Spirulina subsalsa PCC 9445: one gene and its partner. Each later gene encodes a partner of the first gene's protein in a complex. Links are inferred from orthologs where the notes say so. Each region holds a gene or a part of one and is shown on either strand. Other genes may lie near its edges.

Region 1 (7,985 bases):
TGGGGCTTCAGCACGGGAACATTATGGACTCTCATCATGACCGTTTTTTTCGGTTTTGAGACGTTCTTCAGTTTTTTGATTCCCGCCTTGATTGTGTTTCCGGTGGGAGGATATTTTTTTGGGCGCAATCTTTGGTTTCAGTTTGAGTCAGACTATCAAAAATCACAGGATCTTGAGGAGGAATCCTTAGATTGAGAGATGGGATAATCGGAAGGAGGGATATTCAGCAGACCCTAATTAATAATAGTGTTGAGTTTAAATAAGTTTCGTTACTTAGTTCTTAGTATTTCACCATTCATCAATATTCATGGGAGATAATTACCGTATAAGAATTTAAGGTCAAATTTTCTCAGGTATGTTTTGCCTAAGAAGGAATTATCAACCTTAACAACTTGAGCGTGCGTGCATTTTGTCAACTCCCCTATATAGCGTCCATAAATTGGATGAAACTATAAGCTGTGTGGAAAAACGAAGATCATGTTACATTCCAAAACAGAGCAAAAGACTGTCGGGAAGCCGTCAGGACTGGTGGCGTTAATCCCCCCAACGGGATACAGAAAATTTAGATTAGTGGATCCGTGCGATCGCCCCCTATATCATGGTCTACAATTGGGAATCCTACTGATTAACTTGGGCTGTATTTGGTTTCTCCTCAGCCGTTTAGCCCTGATGGGGTCTTGGTTATTCCTCCCGACCCTTGGATTGATGACTTGGTTCATTCTTGTTTCCACCCTAACCAGTCAATCCCCCTTTCGTTATCCCCTTCCACGCATCATTCTCTGGGGAATTATCCCCCCACTGATCTTTTTTGTGATCATTCTCTATCAACAAGAAACCCAACAATCTGGAATCCTTAACCTCCGGGATGTCTTCATTCTCAGCACCATCCTGGCCACCCTAGGCAGTTTTCCCATCATCCAACGGATTTGGCAGAGAAAACAGTTAGCGGCTTTCTTAGAACAAGGCCACAGTCGCACTCATTTTCATTGTGCCATCTGTCGTCAACCCCTCCATAAGTTGCCCGCCTCGGATTTAATGCCCTTGCTGACGAGGATTGAACAAGCAACCCATAAGTTGAATTCTGTGGTGTATGATGGCTGGTGGTGTCCCCATTGTCATCCTGAATATAGTCGAGACACCATTCACCTACGGGGTTACATTCTCCAACGCCCCCGCCATGTCACAAAATGCCCTCAGTGTCACGACTATACCGTGCAACACAGTACCCGCACCACGCGCAACCGTTATATTGAGCGAGAATTTTGTTACAGTTGCGATTATCGCGATCAATGGTCGCGAGAGATTCCAGAGGATGACAGAAGAACGGCTCGACACCATCGGATTGGAATGTCTGCGGACTCTTGGCACCATTACGGTGGTGGTGGGGGCGGTTTTGGCGGTGGTAGTGGCGGCGGTAGTGGGGGCGGTTTTGGCGGTGGGAGTAGTGGCGGCGGCGGCGCTGGTGGCAGTTGGTAAAAAGCAATGGGCGACCTTAACAAGTTAAGCCTATGTGTTTTAGTTCATTTTTAACACCATGACAGAAGATTTAAAAACTCAATTGCAAGGCATTGATGATCAACTCTCTAAACGGTTTATTGACCTTGATCCCGACGGCTATTTTATTATCTATATTGACCCAGAAGCGGGTTTAATTTGTGCCGATCATTACACGAATACCATTAGTGACAAGGGGTTAGCACTTGACCCAGAAACAGGAGAACCTATTCCGGTGAAAGGGGGCATTAAACGGAGTCCAACCCGGACATTTAAAGGACGCACAGCCAAGGAATTAGGAATGGAAATCACTGAGAAAACTAACCCTTGCCCCTTGTCCCGTTTGGATCATGCGCTTTATTTAGGTCGAGAATTTGTGCGGGCGGAGTTGGCATTAATCCGGGGTGAAACTTACATCCAAGATTAGCAGGATTGATCCTTAAGAATTGAGACTTGAACTCCTTATTCTGGGAGTTGTCGCACTTGCTTTTGTAATGTGCGCGGGTCTAAGGCATCCCGGAGGCCATCCCCCAATAAATTAAAGGCTAAAACCGTTAAAACCACCAAAGCAGCAGGGGACCAAACTAACCAAGGTTGTAGAACTAAAATCGAGGCATTGGTAGCCACAGAAAGCAAATTTCCCCAGGAGGGATCCGGTTGTTGAATACCTAAACCAATCAAACTTAAGACCGACTCCGCCACAATAAAACCGGGTACGGCCAAAGTGGCTGAAATAATAATATAAGTGGCGGTTTGGGGTAAGATATGGCGGACAATAATTAAGGGAGAACTTGCCCCAATCACCCGCGCTGCATCCACAAATTCCCGTTCTTTAATGGAGAGAACTTGACCGCGAACGACCCGCGCTAATCCTGACCAACTAACAAAAGAAGTAATGACAATAATTAATACAAAACGCTGGGCGCTACTCATGCTCATGGGTAAAATCGCCGCCAGTGCCACTAATAAGTAAATGGTGGGGATGGTCATTAAAACTTCTACCATCCGCATCAAAACACTGTCTACAATGCCACCAAAATAGCCCGAAATACCCCCCACGAACATCCCAAGGGGGAAGGATATGGCAATGCCTAATAAACCGATACTGAGGCTAATTCTCCCACCAAAGATTAACCGACTAAATTGATCCCGGCCTTGTTCGTCAGTTCCCAAGAGATTAATAAATCCCTCGCCAACAGTGCCAAAGAGGTGGATGTCCAAGGGGATGAAATACAAAAACTTGTAGGGAGTGCCACGGACAAAGAGGCGTAGGGGAGAGGGTTGGCTAAAATCTACCGTGAGGAGGCGATCGCCTGTTTCCAAATCCGTCGGCCCCTGGGTGGTGGGGTAAACGTGGGGGCCGATGAATGCGCCTGTGTCGGGATTGCGCCAAAAAATTTGGGTGGGAGGTAACAGAGAACCATCAACCTGAAAATGCTCAACAGGGTGATAGGGAGCGACAAAATCCGCCAAGATCACAATGGCATAGAAAATAATCAGGATTGTGCCGCCAAATCGCGCCAGAGAGTTCTTTTTAAGTTTCCGCCACCAGTCCATGAATTTTCTTAAATTATTGTAGGTTTGGGATTAATATATCGCATTTTTTTAAGGAATTATCGGTTGAGGCGGTGAAGAACAGGCTATGCTGAACATAAAGACTGAATCACTACAGATCCCCTTATGAAAGTTGGACTCCAACCCCTCCTAAACGATAGCAACCTTGACGCGAATCAATCCAGTAGCCAGCGTCAACTGTCGGTTTCCGTGTCGGCGGTTTCCGATGAAGGCGATCGCGGACTTCCCCTCAATCTCTGTTTAGTGCTGGATCATAGTGGCTCTATGAACGGTACACCGCTAAAAACCGTCAAAGAGGCCGCCTTGCAACTGGTGGATAAATTAACCCCTCGCGATCGCATCTCCGTTGTCGCCTTTGATCATCGCGCCAAGGTGATCATCCCCAATCAACCCGTCAATGATGTAGAAAGTGTTAAAAAACGGATTAGTAAATTAGAAGCTGATGGAGGAACCGCCATTGATGAAGGCCTAAAATTGGGCATTGAAGAAATTGCCAAAGGAAAACAAGACACATCGAGTCAAATTTTTCTCTTGACAGATGGAGAAAACGAACACGGAGACAATGGGCGCTGCTTAAAATTAGCAGGTTTAGCCTCCAGTTATAACATTACCTTGAATACCTTGGGATTTGGTTCTCATTGGAATCAGGACGTTTTAGAAAATATCTCCGACACGGCCGGAGGAACTTTATCTTATATTGAATTTCCCGAACAGGCTGTTGATGAATTTGGACGACTATTTACCCGAGTGCAATCCGTCGGCTTAACCAATGCTTATTTACTGTTAGAATTAGCCCCCAATGTGCGTTTAGCCGAACTCAAACCCTTAGCCCAAGTTGCCCCAGATACCATTGAATTACCTGTGCAGAAAGAGCAGGATTTATATATTGTCCGTTTGGGCGATTTAATGAAAGAAGAACGGGTTATTTTGGCCAATTTGTATTTAAATCAATTTCCGCCCGGTCAGCAATGGGTGGTAAGTACCCAAGTTCGCTATGATGATCCGGCCTTGGGACAGGGTAATTTATTGTCGGAAAAAGTGCCAGTTTATGCCAATGTGCAAGCGGTTTATCAACCTGCAAATAACGAGAAAGTCCAGAAAGAAATTCTGGCTTTAGCCAAGTACCGACAGACCCAAATTGCTGAGACAAAACTCCAGCAAGGGGACAAAGTGGGGGCGGCCACCATGTTACAAACGGCGGCAAAAACAGCGTTGCAATTAGGGGATCAAAGTGCGGCGACAGTCTTACAAAAAAGTGCTACTCGGTTACAATCCGGTGAGGAGTTATCCGAGGCCGACCGGAAGAAAACCCGCATTGTCTCTAAGACTATTTTACAGGAATAAGGAAGCAGCACCCCCCCGCCTAGGGTCAATTATCAGTTATCAATTCCAAAGTCCCCTACTTTCTCGAATACCAAGCGACGGGTATTTTGGGGCGTGGAATATAGAGTAATTGACCAATAATTGGGGGGGAACTCTGACAAACGTTCGGCCCACTCAATGGCCGTAATCCCCGCTTCTACTTCGATACCATCCCAATAGGTTTCTAGGGCTAAAGATTCTACATCTTCGGGCTGTAAACGGTACAAATCAATATGATACAACGGTAAACGCCCCTCGACATACTCATTAATCAGGGTAAAAGTCGGGCTTAAAATGGGTTCTTTTATGCCCAAACCTTCCCCCAAGGCCTGAACAAATGTGGTTTTTCCGGCTCCTAAATCCCCCGATAACAGGAGAATCGTAGCGGGGGGGATGGTTTCCCCCAAACGACGGGCAAAAGCCTGTAATGCGGCTAAATTGCAGTCTGGTAGCTCAATTTTATTCTCCACCGTATCCCTCACCCCTCTACAGTTAACGTATCATCAGCAAATTTAATGCCGTGGGTGCGACCATACCAACGGATTAGAACCTTAGCTAATCGTTGATGATCATGGCGCACATAGCCTGTTTCTCCATCTTCATCCATGATATTCGCGGCCACAATGCGCCGCCCTAAATGGCCGACTTCCTCCCGATCTAAGAATACCGGATGGGAATTTTCTTGAGCATAGCGGATCAGGGTGTGGGCGGAGGGGGTGCGACGGTGGACGATGACCGCATCAAATAACCGTTTGCCACAAACGCGGTCAATGGCGCGAATATGGTCGGCGACAGTATAACTATCGGTTTCTCCCGGTTGGGTCATGATATTACAAACATAAATGCGAGGAACTTTGGTTTTAGCGATCGCCGCTCGAATTTCGGGAACCAGCAAATTGGGAATTACACTGGTGTAGAGACTTCCGGGCCCCATAATAATAAAATCCGCCTCCTCAATCGCCCGAATGGCCGCAGGTAAGGCCGGGGGATGTTCTGGGGTACAGCCAATCTCTACAATTTTGCCCCCCGCTTGGGGAATTTTTGACTCCCCTTCCACCCAACGACCATCGGCCATTTTCGCCCAAAGTCGCACATCGGAAAGGGTCGCAGGCAAGACCCGGCCGCGCACCGCCAAGACTTTTGAACTGGCCGCGATCGCCTGTTCCAAATCCCCCGTAATCTCACTCATAGCCGTCAAGAACAAATTACCGAAACTATGACCCGATAATCCATCCCCCGCATTAAAGCGATATTGAAACAACTCCGTTAATAACTTTTCCTCATCCGCCAAGGCCGCCACACAATTGCGAATATCCCCCGGCGGCAACACCCCAATTTCCCGCCGTAAACGTCCCGAAGACCCCCCATCATCAGCCACCGTTACAATGGCCGTAATATTGGCGCTATACTCCTTCAAACCCCGCAACAGGGTAGATAAACCCGTCCCCCCCCCAATGGCCACAATGCGCGGCCCTCGATTGAGACGACGACGAGTCATTAAAGCATCAATCAAGCGTTGTTCACTCCCCGGATTCAACACTTCCGTAATCGTGCCGAAACTGCGCGTTTGTCCCCACAACAGCAAAAAAACCCCCAACACCACCGCCACCGGCCCAGAAATATAACTGGGCAAAATGCGGGCGATTAACTCCAAAATTTCCGAGAAAAACCACATCAGGCGGTAAATCGGCGTGAGTCCCACCCAAATAGCAATCCCCAAAACCGTCAGGACAAACCCGGTGACACTAATCAACAGCCAACGTTTAATGAGAATCCCAGGAGCCAGCCATTTAAACCAGTGGTTCATTTCCTTGGGAGTGCGCCGACTCACTGCCGCCAAATGGATTTTTTCCAGTCTGAGACTGCGTAATGCTTGTTCGATTAGACCAATGGACATAGTAAATGATAACTAACGGAGTGTGTTCAGCAGAGTGACAGTGTACCGATCAGGGAGTTTTAGCGCCAATCTTGAGATAGAGTGCCAAACCTTTGACCCAGTTTACATAAATCCTCAAGATGTCCTAAAGGTAAATAGTTTGGGATACAGTCTTCGAGGCAGGTCATGCCGGATGGGAGTGTAAAGTTTTAAGTGCAATCTTAGGCAGGAATCGTTAAAAGAGCAAATGGCATTGTCTACATCCCCTTCAGAACAAACAATTTTAGGCATTGACCCCGGTTTAGCCCAGTTAGGTTTTGGGTCGATTCACTGTCGGAATGTTCCGCTCACTTCTGTTTCCGCCCAATCTGACCAGAAACCCGTACAATTATTAGATTTTGGAGTCATAGAAACGCCGAAAAAAACCCCCATCGGTCAACGTCTGGCCACCATCTACGATGATCTACACACCCTGTTAACGGAAATTCAACCGGATTTAGTGGCCATTGAAAAATTCTTTTTTTATCGCATGAGCAACACCATCCTCGTCGCCCAGGCCCGAGGGGTTGTATTATTGGTTCTCGCCCAACATGATGTTCCCTATGTGGAGTTTACCCCAGCCCAAGTCAAGCAAGCCCTCACGGGATATGGCAACGCGGACAAGCGGGAAGTACAGGCGGCCGTAGCGCGGGAGTTAGAGTTAGAACAGTATCCGAAACCTGATGATGCGGCTGATGCTTTAGCGGTAGCGTTAACTGCTTGGTTTTCTGGCACTTAATGGGAGCTTGCTGAATGGGGGAATAGGCAATCTGGACCCATTAACTTTTGAGGGGTTCGGGGAGCTATAAGTCCCGCGCTGTACCCGTAGGGTCAGCGTCGGGATGATGTCACGAAAAACGGGACACAGAATATTGAGCGTCTTCGCGCAGTCGTCCCGCTCGACGGAATAGTTCTTTTCCGGTGGCTAAGTAATGGTCATCGTAGTTTAAGGTAAACCATTCTAATTCTTCTAAAGCGTCACTAATATGATTGAGACAGTAGTATAAATTCGCCGCCACTCCGGCCACCTTAGCCGGATTAGGTTGAGAGGCAAATAAAGACTGGGCTTGATTTAAGTCCTGACGACAGTTGGAGAGATAATTTTGAAACAGACTCATTAATTCATCATCGAAGGGATCGGCGGCCAATTGGTCAATTTCGGCCTCTAGGGGGTTCAAAATCTGGCTAATGAGTCGGTTAACGGGTTGATAGACTCCCTGAAACCAACGGACAAAATGCACATCGCGATCGCGTCCGGATTCTTGGGTGGTCTGATATTCCTCCTGGGATGCTTGACTGCGCTTTTGTCGTCGATATTGACTCCCCATCCGTTGTTGCTCATAAACCTGTTGGTCATATACTGAGCGCTGTTGAGGATCCCCCAATACTTCATAGGCCGCATTTAACTCGACAATCTTCTCATGATTCGCCTGTTCATGTTGACTATCGGGGTGATATTGTTTGACCAAACGGCGATACGCACGCTTAATGTCCCCCTGGCTCGCGTGGGGAGGAAGACCAAGTACCTTATACGGATTAGACTCTGGCATAACCACCTAATATCACAGGCTTGTATTTTGACACTCCCGACTCTTTTCTAGATAGGGATTCTTTCATTTTCAACGAGAAGACACCCCTA
Region 2 (5,477 bases), 1.3 Mb from region 1 along the record:
AGACTATCCGGCCTTAAGTGTCCTCAATGGGGTGTTAAATGGCTTTGGCGGGCGTTTATTTAATGAAGTGCGATCGCGCCAAGGTTTAGCCTATTCAGTCTATGGTTTCTGGAGTCCCAATTTTGACTATCCGGGGGTTTTCATTGCCGGAGGACAAACTCGCTCAGAAGCAACGGTGCCGTTTATTCAATATGTCCTAGGAGAAGTGAATAATCTACGCAATGCGCCAATTTCATCGGAGGAACTCGATTATGCGAAAAACTCCATCCTCAATTCTTTTGTGTTTAACTTCCAATCTCCCGGACAAACCCTCTCCCGTCTGATGCGCTATGAATACTATGACTATCCGGCGGATTATATTTTCCAATATCAACGGCAAGTTCAAAACACAACCATTGAGGATGTTCAACGGGTGGCTCAAACCTATCTCACTCCGGATCAATTGACGACGTTAGTCGTAGGAAATTCTCGGGATATTACCCCCCCTTTAAGTCGTTTGGATTCTAATATAACAACGGTGGATATTACTATCCCTAATCCTCAAAGTTAGGGGTTGAGGGAACAGGGAACGGGGAACGGGGAACGGGTGTCGGTGTAGGGGCGCAATGCTTGCGCCCTAGGGAGTCGGGAGTCGGGAATAGGGAATAATTATCAATTCTCCCCTGCTCCCCTGCTCCCCTGCTCCCCCTCTCCCCCGTTCCCTAGCCCAGTTATTCAACAAGCCCTAGGTCAATTGTTTTTAGTCATCCTCGAAATCCTCATTGCTAGCATCACTGCCACCACTGACGGTTACGAGGTCAATCTGTTGACGGTAGTAGTCTACACTCTTGACCTGTACTTCCACGCGATCGCCTAAACGGTAAGCGGTGCGATTTTTCCGTCCCACGAGACAACTATGGCGAGAACGGTATTCATACCAGTCATCTTTCAAGGAGCTAACATGAACCAATCCCTCCACCATTAACTCCTCAATTTCCACAAAGAAACCGTAGGATTGAACCCCCGTAATTAACCCTGTAAATACTTCCCCAGTGCGTTCTTTCATCTTCTCGGCTTTTTTCAGGCCAATTAAATCCCGTTCGGCATCTTCGGCCACTTTATCTCGCTCATTGAGATGATTAATCAACATGGCCATATCTTGTTCCCATTGGGTTTGGATTTGGGGGGGTAAAATATTCCAACTAATTTGGTCGTAACAAGTACTACTGCCGAGATTAACCCGAATTTTAGCCCGGGTGGAACGGCGATCGCGTCCTTCCTCAAACAAGAGATGTAAAACGCGCTGTACCTGTAAATCTGCAAAACGTTGTCCCGGACTCAGAACATGACAATAACCATCCCCGTAGGCTAACCCAAAATGAGGCCCCGGCTTGGTACTATGCATCGGAGAACGTAGGGTACTGCGTAAAAATTCCGTGAGAATTTTCGGTGCAGAAGACCCGGCAATTTCCTGAACAAATCCTTGATAGTCCCGGGATTGAAGATCATCCTCTGACTCCACATCTAAATCTAAACCCAGATTGATCCCCAATTTCAGGAAATCTTCGAGTTCCATCATATCCGGTTCAGGTTGGGTGCAATAAATCGCAGGTAATTCTAAATTACGACAATGATCCGCTACCGCTTTCCCAGCTAACAGGGCTACCTCCATTAACATGGCTTGAATCGGTAAATGATCGGCAATGGCCAACGTCCCTAAACGCCCTTCATCTTTAAAGGGGGAGCGGATTTCCATGTGCAGATCAAAGCCGCCCCGTTGTAAGCGTTGGGCTTTGATCACCGGCCCCAAGGTGAAAAAGAGTTTATCTAACATCTCAACAGGCGCTTTCACCTCCTCCCCGACTTGGCTTTCATCCCGTAAATATTCTTGAATTTGTTGATAACTCATCTGATAATCTACTTGCACCACGCTGGGCTGAATATCATGGGCGAGAATAATCCCATGTTTATTCAGGGTCAGGATAATGCTAAACGCCAACCGTTCTTCATTCAGGGCTAAGGAACAGCGTTCAATCACACTGTCCGGTAACATGGGGAGTTTTAACTCGCCTAGATGAACGGCGGTGCCGCGCTTTCTGGCGGCATAGTCTAGGGAAGAGTGGGGTTCAATATAGTGGGCAAAATCAGCAATATGAATAGTTAGTTTCCATTGATTTTCTGGCAGGGGTTCTAAACTAAAAGCATTTTCAATTAGCTGGGGTTTATCCCCTTGGAGATATTTCTCATCCTCTAAACTGACGGTTAGTAAGGAGCGCAAATCTAGACGATTTTTGAAGTCCGCTTTGGGCAGTTTCCCCGAGGCGGGCGCTGTCCCGATGGCTTTGGCGGACTCTAAGACTTTTTCGCTGAAGGTTTGGGGTAAATCATGTTTGCAACAGACAATATCTGTGTCGGCGGCGGCTTCGGCATCACTGCCGAGGATTTTGGTGACTCGTCCGAGGGGTAGGGAGGTGCCGAGGGGATAACGAATGACTTCTACATGAACAAGATGATCAATGGCATCATCAAGTTGGCTGGAATCATTGGTTAGATCCAGTTCAAAAAGTAAACGATCATCGAGGGGAACTGCCCGGAAACCGACGGGGGCTTTTTTGATCCGTGCGAGGAGGGAAGGATTCGCCCGATCTAAAATCACTTTGACTTCCCCTTCTGGTGAACGGCGACGACTGCCCTCTTTAATCACTCTGACTAAAACGCGATCACCATTCCAAGCGGTGCTTAAATGACTTTCCCGTACATAAATATCATCGGCACCTTCTTCATCTTGAATCGCAAAACAGAATCCTTTACTCGAACAGCGCAGTTTTGCCTCAACCACTCCCTCCTCATAAACTCGGCGATATTTCCCCATTTCTTTGCTTAAAACACCAATACGCTCTAAAGCGTCCAGGGCGACTAGGAGTTTTTCTTGACATTCCTCATCCTCACAATTGAGGCGTTTTTCTAGGTATTTACCAGCTACTAATTTATCTTGACTAAATTGGGCTAGTAATGTAGCGATTGAAAATTCCATCTCAAATTATCCTTTATATACTTATTAAGTGGGGTCTATTATGCTTGCCTTGCTGTTCATTTCCCATTCCTTGAATCGTTGTTGCTTGAGTAAGTGAATGCGAGCAGGAGTTAACAGGATTGGAGTTAACGCTTTTGTGATGGACGCGCATCCACTGGGTTGAAGCTGGGTTTTTGATCCTTGGAAAGTGGTGTAGCATTAGCGACGTAACGTTATGCAAACCGTGTTCGGTGAACAGTGGTAAGGGCAAAGATTCAGGGTCACTGGTCACGGGTAGGGACTGATTATCAATAGTTTATCACGCCGAATGTAAATTCTTAACTAGGGCTTGCTGAGAAAGTCTAGTCGTCTGGCGAGGCAATAGACATCTCCCCTAATTAGAGTCTGCTGAATAACTGGGCAGGGGAGAGGGGGAGCAGGGGAGCAGGGGAATAGTGAATAGCTAAAACTCTTTTATTTTAGGGAACGGGGAACGGGGAACAGGGAGGAGGTAATAGGTAATAAGTAATAAGTCTTAATTCCTTGTCTCCCTCTCTCCCCCTCCCCCCGACTCCCTACACCGACTCCCGACTCCCGATTCCCGACTCCCTATTCCCGATATAACCCCATAACCTCAGTAATGTTCAGACGAGATTGGGCATTGAGAGTCAGGGGAGAGATATGACCGCGATCGCAATGTTCCGAGGCGGCACAGGCAATCATGGCTGCATTATCCGTACAAAGGCGTAGGGGCGGGAAATAAACCTTAAGCTGATGGGGGGCCGCCGTCTCTTCCAACATCTTCCGTAAGCCCTGATTCGCGGCCACTCCCCCCCCTACGGCAATAGTATCTAAACCATAGTCTAAAGCACATTGAATCGTTCGTTTCGTGAGCGATCGCACCACCACCCGTTGAAAACTCGCCGCAATATCCGCCACCGGAAGAGGCTCCACCCCCTCCTCCTCCAACTTCTCCACCAACCGCAACACCGCCGTTTTTAAGCCACTAAAACTGCAATCATAGGGGTGATAGCCCCCTTGGGGTAACGAAATCTTGCCTTCGGGCAACGCAAAAGCCTCCGGATTCCCCGTATTCGCCAACCGATCAATCACCGGCCCCCCCGGATAGCCTAACTTTAACAAACGAGCCACCTTATCAAAACATTCCCCCGCCGCATCATCTCGCGTCGTCCCCAGCATCTCATAACGACCGCAGTCTTCAACCCGGAGTAAACTGGTATGACCCCCCGACACCAACAAACACAAAAAAGGCGGCTTTAAGGTCGGTTCCAACAAATAAGTCGCATAAATATGCCCCTCCAGATGATGCACCCCAAAAAAAGGCTTCCGGTGAACCACCGACAGGGTTTTAGCCGCCGTTAACCCCACCAACAACGCCCCCACCAAACCCGGCGCGCAAGTGGCCGCCACCCCATCAATACCCCCCCAATCTAATCGGGCTTCCTGTAGCGCTTGATCCAAACAAAAATTAATACTTTCGAGGTGTTGACGAGAAGCCACTTCTGGCACTACCCCGCCATAGGGTTGATGCAATTTAATTTGAGAGGCCACGACACTACTCAGAATGTTACGATTCTTTACAATCGCAACGGCGGTTTCATCACAACTGGTTTCTATTGCTAAAATCGTCGCCATTATCTCACCCTAAGCTTTCTCCCAGTTTAACAAAAGCCCTGACCTGTACAGACTTTTCTGCTGGGTTCTGAAAGAAGCTTTCACTTTTTGTAAAGTAATCTTTACTGGATTAACAGGTCAGAGTAAGATCGCTTCGATGTACAAATGATAAACCGTCGCTTTTGTACAAAAAACTTATTGTTTCGTAACAAAAGGAAACATTTCAATGCGAAAGTTGTTAGCTTTGATTCTAGTAATGACGCTGTGGTTCAATTTTGCTCCCTCAGCCTCCGCCGATGAGTACGGCCTAGTGCCTTGTAGCGAGTCTTCTGCTTATATCCAGAAGTCTAAAAGCTTCCGGAACACCACTGATGATCCCCTGTCTGGCAAAAAACGCGCTGAACGTTATGCTCAAGCCCTCTGTGGCCCGGAAGGGTATCCTCACTTAATCGTGGATGGTAGCCTCTCCCACGCGGGCGACTTCTTAATCCCCAGTATTCTGTTCCTGTATATTACAGGCTGGATTGGTTGGGTCGGACGTTCTTATCTGATCGCCATTCGTGGGGACAAAGACGCTGAAATGAAAGAAATCATCATTGATGTGCCTCTCGCTTTTAAATTTATGTTAGGGGGCTTTGCTTGGCCTTTAGCGGCTTTAGCTGAGTTTACTTCCGGCAAATTAACCGCCAAGGATACCGAAATCCCCATTTCCCCCCGTTAGGGTTTTTTAACTTGTTTCAAAACGCTGATCACAAACCAGCGTTAAGTTCTTTTTTTAGCTAATCGGCGGGAAGCCCCGCGCTTTGCCACTGGCAAGCGTCGGGATGAGAGCCGAATTATGTATGATAAG

What was found.
Region 2: the proteins of tsaE (region 1) and tsaD are in contact, whole or in part, in a crystal structure (PDB 6N9A), measured with the Thermotoga maritima proteins. The link is inferred for Spirulina subsalsa PCC 9445 from one-to-one orthologs. Residues at the interface, in WP_004082108.1 of Thermotoga maritima: Leu37, Gly38, Lys46, Lys57, Val59, Lys60, Ser61, Thr63, Phe64, Thr65, Leu66, Met67, Val69, Pro71, Tyr82, Arg83, Leu84, Asp86, Asp88, Phe89, Asp93, Ile128, Asp130, Glu131, Arg134; in WP_004082750.1 of Thermotoga maritima: Cys10, Asp11, Arg49, His50, Leu82, Gly84, Gly135, Gly136, Glu154, Thr155, Leu156, Asp157, Asp158, Ser159, Glu162, Asp165, Lys166, Arg169, Leu170, Tyr175, Lys213, Thr214, Leu217, Tyr218, Gln221, Arg222, Asn324.

What each region holds. Positions count from the first base shown.
Region 1 is NZ_JH980292.1:1,674,360-1,682,344, forward strand. What follows is about bases 3,174-5,907. They hold tsaE (tRNA (adenosine(37)-N6)-threonylcarbamoyltransferase complex ATPase subunit type 1 TsaE), read right to left. Parts: upstream 4,902-5,907; coding sequence 4,446-4,901; downstream 3,174-4,445. Other genes in these bases: SPI9445_RS0107840 (vWA domain-containing protein), read left to right, coding at 3,175-4,413; SPI9445_RS0107850 (gluconeogenesis factor YvcK family protein), read right to left, coding at 4,910-5,907. Also shown: SPI9445_RS24815 (hypothetical protein), read left to right, coding at 1-195; SPI9445_RS30900 (hypothetical protein), read left to right, coding at 478-1,476; SPI9445_RS0107830 (DUF4346 domain-containing protein), read left to right, coding at 1,535-1,921; SPI9445_RS0107835 (ABC transporter permease), read right to left, coding at 1,957-3,051; more of SPI9445_RS0107850, read right to left, coding at 5,908-6,328; crossover junction endodeoxyribonuclease RuvC, read left to right, coding at 6,555-7,085; SPI9445_RS0107860 (J domain-containing protein), read right to left, coding at 7,195-7,896. UniProt on the Escherichia coli protein: Required for the formation of a threonylcarbamoyl group on adenosine at position 37 (t(6)A37) in tRNAs that read codons beginning with adenine.
Region 2 is NZ_JH980292.1:3,003,291-3,008,767, reverse strand. The notes cover bases 2,626-5,477. They hold tsaD (tRNA (adenosine(37)-N6)-threonylcarbamoyltransferase complex transferase subunit TsaD), read right to left. Parts: upstream 4,649-5,477; coding sequence 3,602-4,648; downstream 2,626-3,601. Other genes in these bases: SPI9445_RS0113655 (photosystem I reaction center subunit III), read left to right, coding at 4,854-5,348; SPI9445_RS0113665 (ribonuclease R family protein), read right to left, coding at 2,626-3,013. Outside these bases: SPI9445_RS0113670 (M16 family metallopeptidase), read left to right, coding at 1-550; more of SPI9445_RS0113665, read right to left, coding at 740-2,625.